2 regions of the Streptomyces sp. NPDC008163 genome follow, and region 2 is predicted to be linked to the other one. Evidence: riboswitches for the same ligand, from Rfam matches in the RefSeq annotation. Region 2 holds a riboswitch; the other holds the start of a gene.
What was found. A riboswitch is a leader RNA that binds a small molecule or an ion and turns the genes downstream of it on or off. The one in region 2 is predicted to bind S-adenosylmethionine.
Positions count from the first base shown of each region.

Region 1: it holds a riboswitch for S-adenosylmethionine, as region 2 does, so the genes downstream of both, ACFZAT_RS06110 (aminotransferase class V-fold PLP-dependent enzyme) here and thrC (threonine synthase) in region 2, are expected to answer to the same signal.

Region 1 covers NZ_JBIBHG010000002.1:218,827-227,587, forward strand. Annotated here, with positions in the region: gene ACFZAT_RS06090 (c-type cytochrome) at 1-286, shown strand, start outside; gene ACFZAT_RS06095 (Rieske 2Fe-2S domain-containing protein) at 283-1,338, shown strand; gene ACFZAT_RS06100 (cytochrome b N-terminal domain-containing protein) at 1,335-2,981, shown strand; gene trpD (anthranilate phosphoribosyltransferase) at 3,104-4,168, shown strand; SAM riboswitch class IV at 4,251-4,368, shown strand; gene ACFZAT_RS06110 (aminotransferase class V-fold PLP-dependent enzyme) at 4,545-5,921, shown strand; gene ACFZAT_RS06115 (Lrp/AsnC family transcriptional regulator) at 5,943-6,224, opposite strand; gene ACFZAT_RS06120 (rhomboid family intramembrane serine protease) at 6,221-6,967, opposite strand; gene ACFZAT_RS06125 (hypothetical protein) at 7,127-7,369, shown strand; gene ACFZAT_RS06130 (NYN domain-containing protein) at 7,405-8,761, shown strand, end outside.
Region 2 covers NZ_JBIBHG010000017.1:49,308-58,068, forward strand. Annotated here, with positions in the region: gene groL (chaperonin GroEL) at 1-1,296, opposite strand, end outside; gene ACFZAT_RS30395 (cold-shock protein) at 1,664-1,870, opposite strand; gene ACFZAT_RS30400 (MoaD/ThiS family protein) at 2,226-2,504, opposite strand; gene thrC (threonine synthase) at 2,534-3,826, opposite strand; SAM riboswitch class I at 3,844-3,970, opposite strand; gene ACFZAT_RS30410 (glucosyl-3-phosphoglycerate synthase) at 4,124-5,062, shown strand; gene ACFZAT_RS30415 (trehalose-6-phosphate synthase) at 5,127-6,518, shown strand; gene otsB (trehalose-phosphatase) at 6,522-7,340, opposite strand; gene ACFZAT_RS30425 (DUF3263 domain-containing protein) at 7,485-7,745, opposite strand; gene ACFZAT_RS30430 (extracellular solute-binding protein) at 7,790-8,761, opposite strand, start outside.

The DNA.
Region 1 (8,761 bases), on a different contig from region 2:
GGACCTGGACGGCGTGAGCCCGAAGCACATCTACGAGGCCATGCTGACCGGCCCGCAGAGCATGCCGTCCTTCCCGGACTCGACGATGCCCGAGAAGCAGAAGCGGGACATCATCGCCTACGTCAAGACCGTGAACGGCTCCGAAGCCGAGTCCCCCGGCGGCCTCGCTCTCGGCGGCCTGGGTCCGGTCAGCGAGGGCCTGTTCGGCTGGATCTTCGGTCTGGGCGGTCTGATCGCAGTTGCCATTTGGGTCGCGGCCCACACCGCTAAGGCCAAGAAGTCATGAGTAGCCAAGAGATTCCAGAAGAGAACCTGCCCGACGAGCAGGGCGCCGCGCACGGCGCGGTAGAATCGGCGCACGACGACCCGTTCGCCGACCCGGGGCTGCCGGCCCACAGGCCGCGCATCCAGGACATCGACGAGCGGGCCGCGAAGCGCTCCGAGCGCACCGTCGCGACCATGTTCCTGTTGTCCATGCTGGCGACGGTGGGCTTCATCGCCTCCTACGTCATCTTCCCGGTCGACAAGATCGTCTTCATCTTCCCGTTCGGTCATGTCAGCGCGCTCAACTTCTCCCTGGGTCTGACCCTGGGCCTGGCGCTCTTCCTGATCGGCGCGGGCGCCGTCCACTGGGCGCGCACCCTGATGTCCGACGTCGAGGTCGCCGACGACCGGCACGCCATCGAGGCGACGCCGGAGGTCAAGGCGAAGGTCCTGTCGGACTTCGCGGACGGCGCCCGGGAGTCCGCGCTCGGCCGTCGCAAGCTGATCCGCAACACCATGTTCGGCGCGCTGGCCCTGGTGCCGCTCTCCGGCGTGATGCTGCTGCGCGACCTGGGTCCGCTGCCGGAGAAGAAGCTCCGCAAGACCCTGTGGGCCGAGGGCAAGCAGCTCGTCAACATGAACACGATGGAGCCGCTGCGTCCCGAGGACGTGGTCGTCGGTTCGCTGACCTTCGCCATGCCCGAGGGCCTGGAGGAGCACGACGAGGACTTCCAGACGCAGATCGCCAAGGCCGCCCTGATGATCATCCGCATCGAGCCGGACGACATCAAGGACAAGCGCGAGCGCGAGTGGGCGCACGAGGGCATCGTGGCCTTCTCGAAGATCTGCACGCACGTCGGCTGCCCGATCAGCCTGTACGAGCAGCAGACGCACCACGTGCTCTGCCCGTGCCACCAGTCCACCTTCGACCTCTCCGACGGCGCCCGCGTCATCTTCGGTCCGGCCGGCCACGCCCTCCCGCAGCTGCGGATCGGCGTGAACAGCGAGGGCAACCTCCAGGCGCTCGGTGACTTCGAAGAGCCCGTCGGTCCTGCATTCTGGGAGCGCGGATGAGTACTGCGACGAACACACCCGGCGCCTCCGCGCCGGGCAACCGCAAGGCGCCCGCCGGTGAGCGGGTGGCCGACTGGGCGGACGGCCGGCTGGGGATCTACTCCCTCGCCAAGGCCAACATGCGCAAGATCTTCCCGGACCACTGGTCCTTCATGCTCGGTGAGATCTGCCTCTACAGCTTCATCATCATCATCCTCACGGGTGTGTATCTGACGCTGTTCTTCCACCCGAGCATGAACGAGGTCGTCTACCACGGCCCGTACGAGCCCATGCAGGGCATCCGGATGTCGGAGGCGTACGCCTCGACGCTGAACATCAGCTTCGACGTCCGCGGTGGTCTGCTGGTCCGGCAGATCCACCACTGGGCCGCGGTCATCTTCCTGGCCGGCATGTTCGTGCACATGATGCGCGTCTTCTTCACCGGCGCGTACCGCAAGCCGCGCGAGATCAACTGGCTGTTCGGCTTCCTGCTGTTCGTCCTCGGCATGTTCACCGGCTTCACCGGTTACTCGCTGCCGGACGACCTGCTCTCCGGCACCGGTGTCCGCTTCACCCAGGGCGCGATCCTGTCGACGCCGATCGTCGGTACGTACATCTCGATGTTCCTGTTCGGCGGGGAGTTCCCCGGCGGCGACATCATCGCGAGGTTCTACTCGATCCACATCCTGCTGCTGCCGGGCATCATGCTCGGGCTCGTGGTCGGCCACCTGATCCTGGTCTTCTACCACAAGCACACCCAGTTCGCGGGTCCCGGACGGACCAACAAGAACGTCGTCGGCATGCCCCTGCTGCCGGTGTACATGGCGAAGGCCGGCGGGTTCTTCTTCCTGGTCTTCGGCTTCATCGCGATCGTCGCGGCGATCGCCTCGATCAACCCGATCTGGGCCATCGGCCCGTACCGCCCCGACCAGGTGTCCACGGGCGCCCAGCCGGACTGGTACATGGGCTTCGCCGAGGGCTTCGTCCGAGTGATGCCGGGCTGGGAGATCAACCTCTGGGGCCACACGCTGGTCCTGGGTGTCTTCATCCCGCTCGTTCTGTTCGGTGTGGTGCTCGGTGCGCTGGCCCTGTGGCCGTTCATCGAGTCCTGGATCACCGGCGACAAGCGCGAGCACCACATCCTGGACAAGCCGCGCAACGCGCCGACCCGGACGGCCCTCGGTGTCGCCTGGGTGACGATCTACTTCGTCATGCTGATCGGTGGCGGCAACGACATCTGGGCGACGCACTTCCACCTGTCGCTCAACTCGATCAGCTGGTTCGTCCGTATCGCCTTCTTCGTCGGCCCGGTCATCGCGTTCGTCGCGACCCGGCGGATCTGCCTCGGCCTCCAGCGCCGCGACAAGGAGAAGGTGCTGCACGGCCGCGAGTCGGGTCTCATCAAGCGCCTGCCGCACGGTGAGTTCGTCGAGGTCCACGAGCCGCTGTCGCCGGAGGCCCGGTACGCGCTCACCGCGCACGAGCAGTACAAGCCGCTCGAGATCGGCCCGACGGTCGACGAGAACGGTGTCGAGCGCAAGGTCTCCAGGATCACCAAGGTCCGGGCGCGGCTCAGCAAGAGCCTGTACGGCGAGAGCAGCCAGATCGCCAAGCCCACCGCCGAGGAGTACAAGGAGATCACCAGCGGCCACGGCCACCACTGATCACCCGTTCTGATCGCCACGGCGAGAGCCCCGTCCATTCGATGGACGGGGCTCTTTGCCGTCCCGGGGGCTCGATAGGGTGGAGCCGATCCCTTATCGGCTGTGGACCCCAGGAGCGGACCATGAACGTTGTGACCCCGGACGGCGGCGACAGCGTGGCGGCCTTCTCCTGGCCCGGCGTGCTGACCCCCCTGCTGCGCGGCGAGGACCTGGGCTCCGACGCCACCGCCTGGGCCATGGACCGCATCATGAGCGGCGAGGCGACCGATGTGCAGATCGCCGGATTCGCGGTCGCCCTGCGTGCCAAGGGCGAGACGGTCACCGAGGTCTCCGGCCTGGTCCGCGCGATGTACGAGCACGCCACGACCATCGAGGTCCCCGGCCGCACCGTCGACATCGTCGGCACCGGGGGCGACATGGCCAAGACCGTCAACATCTCCACGATGTCCGCGATCGTCGTGGCCGGCACCGGCGCGAAGGTCGTCAAGCACGGCAGCCGCGCCTCCTCGTCGGCCAGCGGCTCGTCCGACGTGCTCGGGAAGCTCGGCGTCAACCTGGAGCTGACCCCCCGGCGCGTCGTGGAGGTGGCCGAGGAGGCGGGCATCACCTTCTGCTTCGCGGTGAAGTTCCACCCCGCCCTGCGCCACGCGGCCAAGGCGCGTGCGGAGCTGGGCGCGCCCACCACGTTCAACATCCTGGGCCCGCTCACCAACCCGGCCCGGGTGCGCTCCCAGGCGATCGGGGTCGCCGATCTGCGCATGGCCCCCATCGTCGCGGGCGTCCTCGCCGAGCGCGGCAACTCCGCGCTGGTCTTCCGGGGCGACGACGGCCTGGACGAGCTCACCACCACGGCGACCTCGCGGGTCTGGGTGGCCCGGGACGGCGTGGTCCGCGAGGACACCTTCGACCCGCGCGACGTGGGCGTCGAGCTGGTCCCGGTGGAGGCGCTGCGCGGCGCCGACGCCTCGTACAACGCGGATGTGGCACGCCGGCTGCTGGCCGGGGAGACCGGTCCGGTACGGGACGCCGTGCTGCTCAACTCGGCGGCGGCGCTGGTCGCGCTGGACCCGGGGGACGCGCCGCTCACCGAGCAGATCCGGGCCGGTATGGCGAAGGCCGCCGAGTCCATCGACTCGGGCGAGGCCGGGCGGGCGCTGGAGAGATGGGTCGTCGCCAGCAACGCGTGAGCGCGTCGGTGTGAGGCAGGGCGCAGTCCGGATCGCGGACTGCGCCTTGCGCGCTCCCGTACGTATGGCAAGATGCTGCGCAGGTCATGAGTGACAGCGACTACGGCCCCGGCCCGCTGTCCGGCAACCCTCCGTCCGTGGCGGGGTGCCCCGGGTGAAGACCGGGCCGCAGGCAGCGAGGTCTGTGGCAAGCGCGGACCCCTCGACGTCGCGTGACGTCCACCCGTGGGGTCCTTGGTCCTCAGGGAGCCTCTTGTGAGCAAGCGAATGCGTTAGGGCCTCAGGCCCTGTTCCGCACACCCCCTCTTTCTTTCACTCCGTGCTGCCGTGTCTCTGCCGGTACGCGGAATTCGCCTGCCTGTTACGGGAGTCCGCCATGTCTGTCTTCACCGTTGCCGCCGACCAGTCCCTCTGTGCCCCGCTGCCGGTTCTGGGCGAGGATGTCCTCGTCCCGCTGGTCACCGGTGGGGAGGTCGGCTACGCCGCGCTGGACTACGCGGCGAGCGCCCCGGCGCTGAAGCGGGTCTGGGACGACGTGGCCGCCTACGCGCCGTACTACGGCAGCGTGCACCGCGGCGCCGGGTACCTCTCGCAGCTGTCCACGGACCTCTTCGAGTCCAGCCGGGCCACCGTGGCGGAGTTCCTGGGCTGCCGCCCCGAGGACCAGGTGGTCTTCACCCGGTCCACCACGGACTCGCTGAACCTGCTGGCCGCCGCGCTGCCCGCCGACTGCCAGGTCTTCGTCTTCGAGACCGAGCACCACGCCTCGCTGCTGCCCTGGCGCGACGCCCGCGTCACCTACCTGAACGCCCCGCGCACCCCCGCCGAGGCCGTCGCCACGCTGGAGCGGGCCCTCACGGACCGGGAGCCCCACGGCCCCGCGCTGGTCTGCGTCACCGGCGCCTCCAACGTGACCGGCGAGCTGTGGCCCGTACGGGAGCTGGCCGCCGCCGCACACGCGCACGGCGCCCGGATCGTCCTGGACGCCGCCCAGCTCGCCCCGCACCACCCCGTGGACATCACGGAGCTGGACGTCGACTGGGTCGCCTTCTCCGGGCACAAGCTGTACGCCCCGTTCGGCTCGGGCGTCCTGGCCGGCCGGGCCGACTGGCTGCGCGAGGCGGAGCCGTACCTGGCGGGCGGCGGTGCGTCCCGCACGGTGGCCCGGCGCACGGACGGCGGCGTGGACGTGGAGTGGCACACCACGGCCGCCCGGCACGAGGCCGGCTCGCCCAACGTCATCGGCGTCTACTCCATCGCCTCCGCCTGCAAGGCGCTCACCGAGGCCGGGTTCGACCGGCTGGTCGCCCGCGAGCAGCGTCTCGTCGCCGAGGTCCTGACGGGGCTGGCCGAGGTCCCCGAGGTGAAGGTGCTCTCGCTGTTCGGCGACGACGCGCCGAGGGTCGGCGTGATCTCGTTCGTGGTGGAGGGCTGGAACAGCTCCCACTTCGCCGCCGCCCTCTCCGCCGAGTACGGCATCGGGGTGCGCGACGGCCTCTTCTGCGCCCACCCGCTCGTGCGCACCCTGCTCGGCAGCGACCCGGGTGAGGCGGGGGAGTGCGGCGCGCCGGAGGCGGAGCCGGGGGAGCGGTCCCTGAACGCGATCCGGGTCAGCTTCGGCGCCGGGACCCCGGACGAGCACGTCGAGCGCTTCCTGCGCGCGGTCCGGGAGCTGGTGAGCGACGGGGCGCGCTGGAAGTACCGCACCGAGGACGGCCGTTGCGTGCCGGACCGGGGCGCCGCCCAGATCTGAGGGCCGGGCGGCGCGGCGACCCTACGCGTCCAGGCCGATGGAGAACGCGGCCTCCAGGTCGTGCTGGGAGTACGTACGGAAGGCCACGTGGGTGTCGGTCCCCTCGACGCCCGGGATCTTGCTGATCCGGCCGGGGATGACCTCGGCCAGGTCGTCGTGCTTGGCCACCCGGACCATGGCGATCAGGTCGTAGGTGCCGGTGACCGAGAAGACCTCGCTGACACTGTCCAGCGCGGCGATGGCCTCGGCGATCTCGGGAATCCGGTCCACGCTGGTTTTGATGAGCACGATCGCGGTGATCACGGCTGTGTTTCTCCCTCGGTGGCCGTGGCTGGAGCCTTCACTCTAGGGCCTCTGCCGTCGCGCCTGTAGCGGCCCCAGGCGTACAGGAAGCCGGTCGCGAAGCCGACGACGTGGGCCAGGTACGCCACCCCGGGGCCGCTTCCCGCGCCCTCGGCGGCCAGCCACTGGAGCACGAACCAGAAGATCAGCACCACCCACGCGGGGAAGCGCAGCGGCAGGAACAGCAGGAACGGGAAGACGCTGGTCACCCGGGCCCGGGGAAAGAGGTAGAGGAACGCCCCGAGCACCGCGGAGATCGCCCCCGACGCACCGACGAGCGTCTGGTCGGACGTGGCGTGCGCGGCGGCGTACGCGAGCAGCGCGAGGTAACCGCAGCCCAGGTAGAACAGGGCGAACTCGGTGTGCCCCATGCGCTCCTCGGCCATCGCGCCGAAGACGTAGAGGAACAGCATGTTCCCCAGCAGGTGCAGCCAGCTGCCGTGCACGAACAGCGCGGTGAACGGGGTGAGCAGCGCGTGCGCCGAGCCGTCCCACAGCTCGCTCGGGATCACGCCCCACCGTTCGAAGTAGCCCGCCTGCGCGGCGAGCAGCGCGTCGGCCCCGCCGCGCACCGGGACGAAACCGGAGAGCGGGCTGATCACGAAGACCGCGCAGCACAGGGCGATGAGGGCGTACGTCACCGGCGGCCCGCCCGAAGTGGCCGCCCGAAGGAGCCTGCCCGCGGCGGCCCGCCGATCGATCATGAACAGAGCATGACGCAAACGGAGCGAACGGGACAGACCGCCTCGCCGTGCCGGGCGGACGCACCGAGGCCGTAGGGTGACGGGTGGGCATCCGCAGTTCGACGGCGCACCGCGAGACCCTTGTCCGGCAGCTCACGGCTCGACGAAAGAGGACGCACGATGACGACCGTTCCCCAGCCGACCGACACGACCCGCTGGCGCTGCACGCTCTGCGGGAACCTCACGCGCTTCGACGTGACGCGGTCCTCGAAGGTCGTGGAGTACGTGCACCTCGACCTGGCCGGTGAGTCGAGCGTCGAGGAACGCGAGGTGGTCAGTGAGACCATCGAGTCGGTCCGGTGTCGTTGGTGCAACGCGGTGGACCAGATCGAGCTCGTCGACAGGCCGGGTGCCGACTCCTGACGGGGCCGTGCGGAGACAACACAATGGGGTGACGGATGGTGGAGCAGCCCGAGGGCGGCGCCGCGTCGGCCGACGGGGCCGACGACGCCGTGGAGGCGCTCGACCGCCCGCTGCCCGAAGGGGTACGGCGCCGGGTCGTCGCGCTGGTGTCCGACGCGTTCGGTGGTCTCACGGTCGCCGAACTGCCCGCCCAGCTGAGGCAGTACGCCCGCTTCACGGCCTCCAGGCGCGCCAAGTTCGCCGGGAACGCCATGGCGGCCGCCGTGGCGAACGACGCGCAGTTCCGCCACCGCATCGGTGACCGGCTGCGGGAGGCCCAGCCGGAGCTGGCGGGCGCCCTGGAGTCCGGCGCGCCGCCCGCCGCCGCCGACCCGGTGGACGTGGCGGCGGCGGCGTATGTGCTGCGCCCCGACGGCTGGGTGAAGCTGGTCGCGGCGGCCGGCGAGGAGGTCCAGCGCGCGGACGCCGAGCGGGCCGACGAGGAGAGCCGGCGCGAAGTGGCCCGGCTGCGCGAGGAACTGGCCGAGGCCCGGGCGCACACGAAGACCGAGACGGAACGGCTCCGCGCCGAACTGGACGCCGCCCGCAAGGAGGCGGACTCCCTCCAGCGCAAGCTGCGCAGTGCCCTCAGCGAGGTCAAGCGCGGTGAGGCGGCGGTGCGCAGGTCCAAGGCCGAGACCGAGACCGTACGCGCCGAGACGGCCGCCCAGGTGTCCGCCGCGGAGAGCGAGACCCGGCGGCTGAGGGCGCGGCTCGGGGAGGCCGAGGCGTCCGTCGAGGCGAGTCGCAGGGCGGCCCGGGAGGGGCGCTCGGTCGAGGACATGCGGCTGCGGCTGCTGCTCGACACGGTGCTCGAAGCGGCCGGCGGGCTGCGGCGCGAACTGGCGCTGCCACCCTCCTCGATCCGCCCTGCGGACAGCGTGGACGCGGTGGAGCCCGGCCGGATGTCGCCCAAGGACATCGCGGCCAGGGCCCTTTCGGAGACCGACCCGGCACTGCTCGACCAGCTCCTGGCGCTGCCGCAGGCCCATCTGATCGTGGACGGCTACAACGTCACCAAGACGGGGTATCCGCAGATGCCGTTGGAGAAGCAGCGGCTCCGGCTGCTGGGCGGGCTCTCGGTCCTCGCGGCCCGTACGGGCGCGGAGATGACATGTGTGTTCGACGGGGCGGAGCTGGCCGCCCCGGTGCTGCTCGCGCCGCCGCGCGGGGTGCGGGTGCTGTTCAGCAAGCCGGGGGTCACCGCCGACGAGCTGATCCGCCAACTGGCGCGCGCGGAGCCGCCGGGGCGGCCCGTGGTGGTGGTCTCCACCGACCGCGAGGTGGCCGACGGAGTGGCGAAGGCGGGGGCCAGGCCCGTTGCGTCCGCCTTGCTCCTGAAGCGGCTTTCGC
Region 2 (8,761 bases):
GTCACCCGAGAGCTCCAGCTTCTCGAAGACGGCGGAAGCCTGGAGCAGAGCCACGCCACCACCGGCGACGATGCCCTCCTCGACGGCGGCCTTGGCGTTGCGCACCGCGTCCTCGATGCGGTGCTTGCGCTCCTTCAGCTCGACCTCGGTCGCGGCACCGGCCTTGATGACGGCCACGCCGCCGGCCAGCTTCGCCAGGCGCTCCTGGAGCTTCTCGCGGTCGTAGTCCGAGTCGGAGTTCTCGATCTCGGCACGGATCTGGTTGACGCGGCCCTGGACCTGGTCGCTGTCACCGGCGCCGTCGACGATGGTCGTCTCGTCCTTGGTGATGACGACCTTGCGGGCGCGGCCGAGCAGGTCGAGACCGGCGTTCTCCAGCTTGAGGCCGACCTCCTCGGAGATGACGGTGCCGCCCGTGAGGATGGCGATGTCACCGAGCATGGCCTTGCGGCGGTCGCCGAAGCCCGGGGCCTTGACGGCGACGGACTTGAAGGTGCCGCGGATCTTGTTCACGACCAGGGTCGACAGGGCCTCGCCCTCGACGTCCTCGGCGATGATCAGCAGCGGCTTGCCCGACTGCATGACCTTCTCCAGCAGCGGAAGGAGGTCCTTCACGTTGCTGACCTTGGAGTTCACGATCAGGATGTACGGGTCGTCGAGGGACGACTCCATGCGCTCCATGTCGGTGGCGAAGTACGCCGAGATGTAGCCCTTGTCGAAGCGCATGCCCTCGGTGAGTTCCAGCTCCAGACCGAAGGTCTGGGACTCCTCGACGGTGATGACGCCTTCCTTGCCGACCTTGTCCATGGCCTCGGCGATGAGCTCGCCGATCTGGGTGTCGGCGGCGGAGATGGAGGCGGTCGAAGCGATCTGCTCCTTGGTCTCCACGTCCTTGGCCTGCTCCAGGAGGGCGGCGGAGACGGCCTCGACGGCCTTCTCGATGCCCCGCTTGAGAGCCATCGGGTTCGCACCCGCGGCCACGTTGCGCAGGCCCTCGCGGACGAGCGCCTGGGCGAGAACGGTGGCGGTGGTCGTACCGTCGCCGGCGACGTCGTCCGTCTTCTTGGCGACCTCCTTGACCAGCTCCGCACCGATCTTCTCGTACGGGTCCTCCAGCTCGATCTCCTTGGCGATGGACACACCATCGTTGGTGATCGTGGGGGCGCCCCACTTCTTCTCGAGGACGACGTTGCGACCCTTGGGGCCAAGGGTGACCTTGACGGCGTCGGCGAGCTGGTTCATGCCGCGCTCGAGACCGCGCCGGGCCTCCTCGTCGAACGCGATGATCTTGGCCATGTGAAGTGGTCCTCCCGGACAGGGGTGGATTGCTCCGGACCGAGTGGCGCCCGCGACGGACGGCCTGCGTGCCGTGCGGTTCCTTCCCCGCCCGGCGTGCGGGCCTCACCGGCCCGGTCCAAAATTCTGTCACTCTCACCTGGAGAGTGCTAAGCCCAATGATTAGCACTCGACCCCGTTGAGTGCAAGCGCCGAAGGCTCCTTGAGGGGTGGTGGTCGGGCGACGGGAGGGCGCAAGCGCCCCCGGCCGGAGTGTGGACAACCCCGGCGACACTCGGCCGACCCCGGACACGCGAAGGGCCCGTACCCCTATGGGTACGGACCCTTCGTACGTGCGTGGCGTCGCGGCCGACGTGCCGTGCCGGGCTCAGCCGACGGCGAGCTTGACCATGTCCGCCTGCGGCCCCTTCTGGCCCTGCGAGATCTCGAACTCGACCCGCTGACCTTCTTCGAGGGTGCGGTACCCGTCCATCTGGATCGCGCTGTAGTGGACGAATACATCCGCACCACCGTCGACCGCGATGAAGCCGTACCCCTTCTCCGCGTTGAACCACTTGACGGTGCCCTGAGCCATGCCTAACTCCCCTGTAACGTGTGTGCGCCGAAGCGCGTCGACCGCGGCTGAATGTATCTGCCCAACTGCCCTGTGCGACAGGTCAATCGGACGACAATTCTGCGCAGCGCCGATCGCCCGAATATGAGGAATTCATGAGCTTGCGGGGCAAGTCGGGCCCCACAAAGGCGACTTAAGGCACAAGAGGCACACGCACATTGGCTGCTTCTGATCGTGTCGCGGCGCATTCTCATATGCGAGGCGCACGGGCAGCGAAGGGGACTTCCCACACTCTACCCCGCTCAACCATGCAGAATTGCCCCCTCCGCTTCTCTCGCGGAGGGGGCAATTGCGGTGACGCTACGGAGCCTTGGGCTCAGCAGCCGCCGGCCACTGCGGGAATGATCGAGACGCCGGCACCGTCCGGGGTCGCCGCGTCGAGGCCGCCTTCAAAACGCACGTCGTCGTCGTTGACGTACACGTTGACGAAGCGGCGCAGCTTGCCCTGGTCGTCCAGCACGCGGGCGGCGATGCCCGGGTGGTCCTTCTCCAGCGAGGCGATGACCTCGGAGAGGGTCGCGCCCTCGGCCGGAACCTCGGCCTGGCCGCCGGTGTAGGTGCGGAGGATGGTGGGAATGCGGACCTTGACGCTCATGGGCGGTGCCTTCCTGAAGTCTCGGGTGGTCAGCTGGTGGCGAGTCCGGCGGCGCGGAAGGCGTCCAGGCTCGGGCGGATCGTGGCGGTCGCCTGCGAGGTGTCGGCCACCGCGTCCAGCGTCTTGAGGCCGTCACCCGTGTTCAGGACGACGGTGGTGAGCGCCGGGTCGAGCAGACCGGCGTCGATCAGCTTCTTCGTCACGCCGACCGTCACCCCGCCCGCCGTCTCGGCGAAGATGCCCTCGGTGCGGGCCAGCAGCTTGATCGCGTCCACGACCTGCTCGTCGTTGACGTCCTCGACGGCACCGCCGGTGCGGCGGGCGATGTCCAGGACGTACGGGCCGTCGGCCGGGTTGCCGATCGCGAGGGACTTGGCGATCGTGTTCGGCTTCTGCGGGCGGACCACGTCGTGACCGGCCTTGAAGGCGGTGGAGACCGGGGAGCAGCCCTCGGCCTGGGCGCCGAAGATCTTGTACGGCTTGTCCTCGACCAGGCCGAGCTTGATCAGCTCCTGAAGACCCTTGTCGATCTTCGTGAGCTGCGAGCCGGACGCGATCGGGATGACGATCTGGTCGGGCAGCTGCCAGCCGAGCTGCTCGCAGATCTCGTACGCGAGCGTCTTCGAACCCTCGCCGTAGTACGGACGCAGGTTCACGTTGACGAACCCCCAGCCCTCGCCGAGCGGGTCGCCGATGAGCTCGGAGCAGAAGCGGTTGACGTCGTCGTAGTTGCCCTCGATGCCGACCAGCTCACCGCCGTACACCGCGGCCATGACGACCTTGCCCTGCTCCAGGTCGTGCGGGATGAACACGCAGGAGCGCAGACCGGCCCGCGAGGCGGCGGCGCCGACCGCACCGGCGAGGTTGCCGGTCGAGGAGCAGGACAGCGTGGTGAAGCCGAAGGCGCGGGCGGCCTCGACGGCGATCGCCACGACGCGGTCCTTGAAGGAGTGCGTCGGGTTGCCCGAGTCGTCCTTCACGTACAGGCCGCCGGTCACACCCAGCTCACGGGCGAGGTTGTCGGCCTTGACCAGCTTGGTGAAGCCGGGGTTGAGATTGGGCTTGTCGGCCACATCGGCGGGCACCGGCAGCAGCGGCGCGTAGCGCCAGATGTTGTTCGGGCCGGCCTCGATGCGCTTCTTCAGCTCGTCGGGGGAGCCGCTCGGCAGGTCGTACGCCACTTCGAGCGGCCCGAAACAGGACGCGCAGGCGAAAATGGGACCAAGTGCGAACCGCTCACCGCATTCGCGGCAGGAAAGAGCCGCGGCGGGACCCAGGTCCACAGAGGATTCGGTGTGTGCTGCGACGGTTTCAACAGCCATGATGGCGAGGCCCTTTCTCCTCATCTTCCTCACGGCGCGTTTCGCCGCGAGACGGAATTGGCACCTTCCCCACCTGACCTCGCGGTCGGCAGGAGGGTTGCCGGGACTTCAACGGGCCGTTCCCTCTGTCCCTCTGGATGAGCGCTGTGGCGACGGATCATGGATCCGCGCATTTGTCGGCGGACCGACCCCGGCATGCGAGGACCGTCCGCGTTGTTCAAGACTGTAACCGAAGGACCGGACGGGTGAGATAGCCGTCCGTACCGCGAGATGGATCACATACAGGGAGTATCGACCGTGCTCGAAGAGGTCGAACGCTGGCTGACCAGGCGTTCCTGGTCGGCCGCCGACCACCCGCCCGGGAGCGTGCGGGCCGCCGCGAACGGTACGGGCGTGAGCGTCGTTCTACCGGCCCTCAACGAGGCCGCGACCGTCGGTGACATCGTCGCGACGATCCGGCGCGAGCTGATGGAGCGGATCCCGCTGGTGGACGAGCTGGTCGTGATCGACTCGGGCTCCACGGACGCCACCGCCGAGGTGGCCCGCCGCGCGGGCGCCCGGGTGGTCCACCGCGACGCGATCCTGCCCCGCCTCCCGGCCGTCCCCGGCAAGGGCGAGGTGCTGTGGCGGTCGCTCCTGGTGACCAGGGGCGACATCCTGTGCTTCATCGACGCGGACCTGAAGGACTTCTCGGCCGACTTCGTCTCCGGCATCGTCGGCCCGCTGCTCGCCCAACCCGAGGTGCAGTTCGTCAAGGCGATGTACGACCGGCCGCTCGGCGAGGCAGCCGGGCAGGGCGGCCGCGTCACCGAGCTGGTGGCCCGGCCCCTGCTGAATCTGCACTGGCCGCTCCTCGCGGGCTTCGTCCAGCCGCTGGGCGGCGAGTACGCCGCACGCCGCTCGCTCCTGGAGCGGCTGCCGTTCCCGGTCGGTTACGGGGTCGAGCTCGGCCTGCTCGTGGACGCGCTGCACACCGTGGGCCTCGACGCCCTCGCGCAGGTCGACGTCGGCGTCCGCGTCCACCGCCACCAGGACGGCCGGGCGCTCGGCCGGATGGCCTCCGCGATCTACCGCACCGCGCAGGTGCGGCTCTCCCGGGGCCATCTGGTGCGCCCCTCGCTGACCCAGTTCGAACGCGGGCCGGACGGGTTCGTTCCCCGCACGTACCCCGTCGACACGCAGGAGAGGCCGCCGATGTGCGAGATCGAGGAGTACGTGGCACGCCGCGCGGCCTGATCACGACCCCACGCCGTCCGGCTTCGTACGTTTGGACGGATCGGGTTCGGGCTAGATTCCGGCCATGGTCTCCGAGCACGCCCCCCAGCCCGCTGCCCAGGTTCTCGTCGCCTCCAACCGCGGCCCCGTCTCGTACGCCCTGGGCGACGACGGCACCCTCGAAGCGAAACGGGGCGGGGGCGGACTCGTCTCCGGCCTCAGCGCCGTCGACGACAAGATGTGGGTCTGCGCCGCCCTCGGCGACGGCGACCGCGAGGCGGTGCGCCGGGGAGTCGGCGAGCCGGGCGTCCGGATGCTCGACATCGACGCCGCGGTGCACGCCGACGCGTACAACGGCATCGCCAACTCCGTGCTGTGGTTCGTCCACCACATGCTGTACCAGACGCCCGTCGAGCCCGTCTTCGACGCGGAGTTCCGCAGGCAGTGGGCCTCCTTCGAGACGTACAACCGGGCCTTCGCCGAGGCGCTGGCCGAGGAGGCGGGCGAGGGCGCGGCCGTCCTCGTGCAGGACTACCACCTCTCGCTGGTCCCCGGCATGCTCCGCGAGCTCCGCCCCGACCTGCGGATCGGCCACTTCTCGCACACCCCGTGGGCGCCCGTCGACTACTTCCGGCTGCTCCCCGACGACATCGCCGAGCAGCTGCTGCGCGGCATCCTCGGCGCCGACCGCGCCGCCTTCCTGACCCGCCGCTGGGCGGACGCCTTCATCGGCTGCTGCGCGGAGATCCTGGGCGGCACCGGCGGCACCCGCGTCGGGGTCCACGGCCTGGGCGCCGACGCCGGATTCCTGCGGAGCCGGTCGCACGAGGCGGACGTGGACGAGCGGATGGCGGCCCTGCGCGAGCAGATCGGGCCCGACCGGAAGACCGTCGTCCGGGTCGACCGCACGGAGCTGTCCAAGAACATCGTCCGGGGCCTGCACGCCTACCGCACCCTGCTGGACGAGCACCCCGAATGGCGCGAACGCGTCGTGCACGTCGCCTTCGCCTATCCCTCGCGCCAGGACCTCGCGGTCTACCGGGAGTACACCGCGGAGGTCCAGCAGGTCGCCGACGCGATCAACAAGACGTACGGCACGGCGGGCTGGACCCCGGTCGTCCTGCACGTCAAGGACGATTTCGCCCGCTCGCTCGCCGCGTACCGGCTGGCCGACGTCGCCCTCGTCAACCCGATCCGGGACGGCATGAACCTGGTCGCCAAGGAGGTCCCGGTCGTCTCCGACGAGGGCTGCGCGCTGGTCCTGTCGCGGGAGGCCGGTGCGTACGAGGAGCTCGGCGAGCACGCGTTCACGGTCAACCCGTACGACGTCTCCGCCACGGCCGACGCGCTGCACGAAGCGCTGACGCTCCCGGACGACGTGCGGGCCGCCCGCACGGAACGCCTGGCCGAGGCCGCCACGGCGCTGCCCCCGCAGCAGTGGTTCCTGGACCAGCTGGACGCGCTGCGGCGCGACTAGCGACTAGGCGAGCCGGTCGGCGAGGTCCCGCAGGTACGCCACGACCGCGCCGGGCCCGGGCAGGGCCAGGTCGGCGCGGTCGGCGAGCTCCGGCACCTCGCTGCCGCTGCAGATGAGCAGGCCCGGGACGGCGTCCTCGTCCTGTGTCCGGAGCTTCTCCACGGCCGCGTACGCGGCGAGGTCGCCCAGGTCGTCGCCCGCGTACAGCACGGACGTCGCGCCGATCTCGCGCACGAACTCGGTGAGCGCGACACCCTTGTCCATGCCCGGGGGGCGCAACTCCAGTACCAGGCGCCCCGGTTCCACGATCAGCCCGTGGCGCGCGGCCAGTTCGCCGAGGGGCCCGCGCAGCGCGTCGAACGCGGCCTGCGGGTCTGCGGCGCGTCGGGTGTGCACGGCGAGGGCGTGGCCCTTGTCCTCGGTCCAGGTCTCGTACTCCGCCAGTACGCCGGGGAGTTCGGCGCGCACGGCGGCGATGCCCGGGTGCGGTTCGGGGGCGTGCACGGCCCCGGTCACGGCGTCCCAGCGCTCGGCCCCGTAGTGCCCGAGGACGACGAGATGGTCGAGCCCTTCCACTCCGGCGACCCCGGCAAACCGCACGGCGACGTCGGCGGGGCGGCCGGTGATCACGGCCACGGCCGCGACCTTCGGCGCGAGGGCGGCGAGCGCCGCCACGGCTCCGGGGTGCGCCCGCGCCTGCTCCGGATCCGGCACGATGTCCGCCAGCGTCCCGTCGAAGTCGAGCGCGACGAGGGCCTCGGCCGGCCGGGCGAGGAGGGCTTCCAGCCCGGTACGGCCTGCGGTTGTCTGTGGGGTGCCCATGCGGTGAGCGTATCCCCGCGCACCTCGTTGCGGGGGCGCTGCCCCCGCACCCCCGCTGCTCAATCGCCGCAGGGGCTTGATTTGGCCGCCACACCGTCCAGCCCCGCCGGCGCCTGAGGCGCGGGGCCCGGGGCAGCGCCCCGGTTACCGCCGCCCGCGCCGAGCGTCCCGCACGCGCCGAAGGCGATTCACCGTCACCGGATCCTCCTCCAGCGCCCGCCGATCATCCAGCAACGCATTCAGCAGCTGGTAATACCGCGTCGGCGACAGCCCAAGCCGCTCCCGGATCGCCCGCTCCTTCGCCCCCGCCCCCGCCCACGACTGCCGCTCCACCGCAAGGACCGCTCGGTCGCGGTCGGACAGCGGCGCGGACTCGGCGGGGCCGTTCGGGGGGTGGGCGGTCATATCAGCCAATATATGGCGCTCCCCGCCCCCACGGAACGCGGAGGCTACTCCGCCGCCTCCGCCTGCGTCGCATCGCGAGCGATCCGCTCCAGCACGCTCCGCGGGCTCGCCCCCGGCTCCACGGCCTTGCCGATGTTCTCCTTGATCGACTCGCTCGCCGCCGCCCAGGACGTCTTGCCGAACGGGTAGAACTCCGACTCCGGCAGCGCTGCCAGGAACTGGTGCAGCGGCTTGTACTTCGCGTCGTCCTCCATCGCCGCGGACGCGCTGTTCGTGGGCGGCAGCAGGTCGTACATGTCGGCGAACTCGATCACGTTCTTGTCGGTGAACAGGTAGTCGAAGAACTTGCCGATCTCGACCCGGTGATCGTTCTGCTTGAAGCCCATGATCCAGTCGGCGACGCCCATCGAGCCCTCGGTGGGCCCCTGCTCGCCGGGCAGCGGGACCATGCCGACCTTGACGCCCTGCTTCTGCGCCTCCTCCATCAGCGTGGGGTGGCCGTTGAGCATGCCGACCTTCCCCTTCGAGAACTCCTCGAACGCCTGGGCGCGGTTGAGCTTGCCGGGAGCGACCGGTCCGACGAGGCCCTTGTCCACGAGGTTCGACTTCAGCCAGTCGAACGTCTTGACGTTCTCCTCGGAGGCGATGTCGTACGAGCCGACCTCATCGGTGTAGCCGCCGCCTCCGCTGAGCATCCACATCAGGGTCTCGGCCTGGGACTCCTCCGGCCCGAGCGGCAGCGCGAAGGGGTAGGACACCCCGCGCTGCTTGAGCGCGGCGGCGTCGGAGGCTATGTCGCTCCAGGTCCTGGGGGCGTCGAGGCCGGCCTGCGAGAAGAGCTTCTTGTTGTAGAAGAGCAGCCGGGTGGAGGCGACGAACGGCAGCCCGTACTGAATGCGGTTGACCTGCCCCGCGTCGATGAGCTTCGGCAGGAAGTTGGCCTGGGTGGGGATGCTCAGCATCTCGTCGGCGGAGTAGAGCTTCCCCGCCTTCGCGTAGTCGGCGTAGGCGCCGAT